2 regions of the Shewanella mesophila genome follow, and region 1 is predicted to be linked to the other one. Evidence: predicted binding sites of a transcription regulator. Region 1 holds the regulator's gene; the other holds the start of a gene.

What was found. The regulator sigma-54, encoded in region 1, starts transcription at its own class of promoters, with help from an activator protein. The targets are predictions, from matches to a motif close to GTTGGCACGNNNNTNGNNT.
Region 2: the regulator sigma-54 is predicted to act here: its motif matches at 1,160-1,178, upstream of K0I73_RS00160 (DUF4097 family beta strand repeat-containing protein).

What each region holds. Positions count from the first base shown of each region.
Region 1 covers NZ_CP080421.1:614,928-617,094, reverse strand. The annotation lists gene lptB (LPS export ABC transporter ATP-binding protein) at 1-201, shown strand, start outside; gene K0I73_RS02755 (RNA polymerase factor sigma-54) at 330-1,823, shown strand; gene hpf (ribosome hibernation promoting factor) at 1,854-2,141, shown strand; gene ptsN (PTS IIA-like nitrogen regulatory protein PtsN) at 2,144-2,167, shown strand, end outside.
Region 2 covers NZ_CP080421.1:36,799-38,965, forward strand. The annotation lists gene K0I73_RS00150 (M14 family metallopeptidase) at 1-215, shown strand, start outside; gene K0I73_RS00155 (class I SAM-dependent methyltransferase) at 250-1,032, opposite strand; gene K0I73_RS00160 (DUF4097 family beta strand repeat-containing protein) at 1,249-2,016, shown strand; gene K0I73_RS00165 (phosphatase PAP2 family protein) at 2,113-2,167, opposite strand, start outside.

The DNA.
Region 1 (2,167 bases):
ATCAAAAAGATCATCGAACAGCTGAAAAATCGCGGACTAGGTGTATTAATCACCGACCATAATGTGCGCGAAACTCTCGATGTTTGTGAGAAAGCTTACATTGTGAGTCATGGCAATTTGATTGCCGAGGGAACTCCTGCTGAAATCTTAGACAACCAGCAAGTACGAGCAGTGTACTTAGGTGAACAATTCAAGCTATAGTTAATCTTATAAGCGATCGGCATAGGTTAAATACCTTGCCGTACATAATTAATATTTGCCTTTAACGACTTAAGGCCACCAACAAAGCTTTCTCATTTTATAATTAGAAACAAGGGAATAGCAGTACGATGAAAGCGTCACTTCAGCTCAAAATGGGTCAGCATTTAACCATGACACCCCAATTACAGCAAGCAATTCGTTTGTTGCAATTGTCGTCATTGGAGCTGCAACAAGAGATCCAGCAGGCATTAGAATCTAACCCGCTTTTAGAGTTAGATGAGGAGCAAGAGGGCGCCGACAACGGCGCTCGAGAAGAGCGCAATGATAACAATGAAACCTACGAGGTCGACTATGAAAACAAGCTACAAGTCGACTCGAGTGAAGATAATTCTGGCTTAGAAACATCCGACGCGCTCACCCAAGATTCCATGCCCGATGAACTCCCAGTTGATACTACATGGGATGAGGTATACACAGCGTCACCTAACTCCAGTTCGGGGGCAATGCGCGACGATGATATGCCTTTTCAAGGGGAAACTAGTGAAGGCTTGTATGAACACCTCGAGTGGCAAAAAAATCTTACTCCCTTTTCTGATAACGACTTAGCCATCGCTACCGCAATTATCGATGCCATCGACGAACGCGGTTACCTCACTCAAACCTGCGACGATATTCTTGAGGCCATGGGCGATCCAGAAATTGAACTGGATGAAATAGAAGCGGTACTAAAGCGCGTCCAACATTTCGATCCTGTTGGCGTTGCAGCGCGAGATCTCAGCGAATGTTTAACTATTCAGCTAGCACAATACGGTAATGATACCCCTCATATTGCCAATGCAAGAATGTTGATTAGCGAACATCTAGATCTTATCGCTGGTAGAGATTTTCGCCTATTGATGCGAAAAACTAAGTTAAAAGAAGACGATTTACGCGATGCTATCTCACTGATACAGACTCTCAATCCACGTCCAGGTTTGGCTATTACTGCCAGCCGAGACGAATATGTTATCCCGGATGTCACCGTGACGAAGAAAAAAGGTCGTTGGGTCGTAGAGCTTAATCCCGATAGTATGCCTAAGATTAATGTAAACCAGCATTATGCCGCAATGGCTCGCAGCACTAAGAGTCAGGCCGATGGACAATTTATTAGAGGTCACCTACAAGAAGCTAAATGGTTCTTGAAAAGTTTAGAGAGTCGCAACGAAACCCTGTTAAAAGTCACTAACTGTATTGTTGATTTTCAACAAGGCTTCTTTGAGTTTGGTGAAGAAGCGATGAAGCCGATGGTGTTAAACGATATTGCTGAAGCCGTTGAAATGCATGAGTCGACCATCTCTCGAGTAACAACGCAAAAGTATATGCACACCCCGAGAGGCATTTTTGAACTAAAATACTTCTTCTCTAGCCATGTGGGAACCGACGATGGCGGAGAGTGCTCTTCTACTGCAATACGAGCATTTATCAAAAAGCTCGTCGCAGCAGAAAACCAGAAGAAGCCGTTAAGCGACAGCAAAATGGCGCAACTTTTGGCAGAACAAGGCATTAAAGTCGCAAGACGGACAATTGCTAAATATCGAGAGGCTATGTTGATACCGCCATCGAACCAACGTAAAAGTTTGTAATCAACAACTGGAAACCGGAGGAGTGAATTTATGCAAATAAACCTTACAGGGCACCACATTGAGATAACCCAATCTCTACGGAACTATGTTGAAGAGAAATTCACAAAGCTTGAACGACATTTCGATCAGATCAATAATGTCCACGTTGTATTAAATGTCGAAAAATTGATGCAAAAAGTTGAAGCAAAGTTACATCTCCGAGGTGGAGAAGTCTTCGCAACATCGGAACACGCGGATATGTACGCCGCGATAGACTCCCTGATCGATAAATTAGATCGTCAGGTCATTAAACACAAAGAGAAGCAAACTAAACATTAACGATGGAACTTAGTACCATCCTGCGG
Region 2 (2,167 bases), 580 kb from region 1:
CTATTTTTACCCGCACAGAATATATTGAGCACTATGCCGTTGAGCCGATGGCTGCCAAAATGTTAGCGAAAGACCCAGCGTTACAGGCTGAGTTTGATAAGGCGTTGCAAGATAAAGACTTTGCCGCCGATCCCAAAGCCAGACTAAGTTGGTTTTATGAGCGTAGCCCCTATTATGATCAGCAATATTTAGTGTATCCGGTGTTGCGCCATTAGTGATGAAAGAAAAAAGCAGGCTTAGCCTGCTTTTTTATGCCGTTTTGATAGCTGAGACAGTGTAAACCAGCGGTACATTTTGACCTTGGTGTTGCAGGTAATAGCGGGGGCGATCATGGGGCGTCTCCCTAATTTCAAGCCCGTCGAATGCATCGTAGGGGCTGAAATCAAACTCCTTTAGCTCAGTAATCACAAGGCCTGCATTTAATAGTGCACTGATCACATCGGCTAATGAGTGCGGCCATGTCACCATAGTGTGCTTCTCATCTGGGCTATTTTCTGTATAGGTGGCTTCCTCTTCAATGTCGGGTTCGGCTTGCCCAAAGTAGCTGTATCCTTCCATTAATGCTTGCACCGGATGGAACTCCGCCATATAGAACTGCCCTCCAGTTTTAAGCGCCTTAGCGATGATATTGGCCCAACCTTGTAGGTCTGGTAGCCAGCATAATACTCCGTATGAGGTGTATACGATGTCAAACTCTTGTTTAAGATGCTTAGGGGCTTGGTAAATGTCGCAACAGATAAAGTCGGCATGTAGTTGACACTGTTTAGCTAGCGTCTGGGCTTGCTCTATTGCAGTGGATGACAGATCAACGCCCGTTACCTTGGCGCCTAGCCGTGCCCATGACAGTGTATCGAGTCCAAAGTGACACTGTAAATGCAACAAGCTTTTCCCTTGCACATTTAGAGCCTTCAGTTCTATTTCTTGTAAGGATGTCTGACCTGCGATAAAGCCTGCAACATCATAAAACTTGGAGGCAAGGTGAATTTTGGCTCGCTGATCCCAGGCGTGCTTGTTTAGGGCGAGATAGTCCATTAACGCTTCCTTTCGCTATCGGTTTTTTTAACCAACATCTAGTGTATTTAGCAACTTAGTGATGGGGTTGCCGAGTTGTAGTTGTTATTTAATGAAATATAACATAGTTAAAACAGATAGATACTGATTTGGCACGGTATCTGCAGCTGTCTTTGTTCGCGCATATAAAAATAGCTAATAAAATCAGTTTATAAGATTTAACAAGGAAACTTTATGATGGTTTTACGTCCCCTAGTATTGTCGGCAGCATTATCTTTTTGCCTAAGTGGTTGCATTATAAATGTGAACGGCGCAGGCAAGACATCATTCGACTACCATAGAACCTCTGAACTCTCTTTAGATGCTAATGGCCTAGATGGATTAGCTGCCGAAACTGGAGCCGGTGCTTTGACTATCGAAGGTATTGAGGGGTTAAACGAAATCACCCTCGAAGCCGATATCTATGGTTATGATGGTGTCGAGCCCGAGTTAACCTTAGTGCGAGATGGCGACCAAGCCAAGCTGGTGGCAAATTTCGATTCCTTCTATCGCGTATCATTCAACGGGTCATCACCCTATATGGATGTCACCATCAAGGTGCCTGCATCAATGTTGCTCGATATTGATGATGGCTCTGGCAGCATAGACATCAAGGGAGTGAACGCCGACATTAGGGTTAAAGATGGCTCTGGCAGTCTCAATCTGGATGGTGGTAAGAACTTAGTCATTGATGACGGTTCTGGCAGCATTGTGCTGACGAATGTCGATGGCAATATAGATCTTGATGATGGCTCAGGCAGTATTGAAGTGACTAATGTTAAAGGCGATGTGGTGATTAACGATGGCTCGGGTGGTATGAGTATTGTAGATGTTGCTGGCAAGGTCACCATCGACGATGGTTCAGGCAGTATAGAAGTCAACAATACCCAAGGGCTGACGATCATAGAGGCCGGCTCTGGGGACTTGAGCTTTAACAACATTAATGGTCCCGTCAGTATGAACTAGACTTCCCGGCGCAGCGGCTAATCACTATCAGATTAATCAATTACAAATTTGATAGTGTTAGCCTATGCCCACCCTATTAGCTTGGGCGTTTGAGTTTTAACGTTTTCTATGCTGTGTTAACGATCTTGAACCTAGTTCAACCATATTCTTC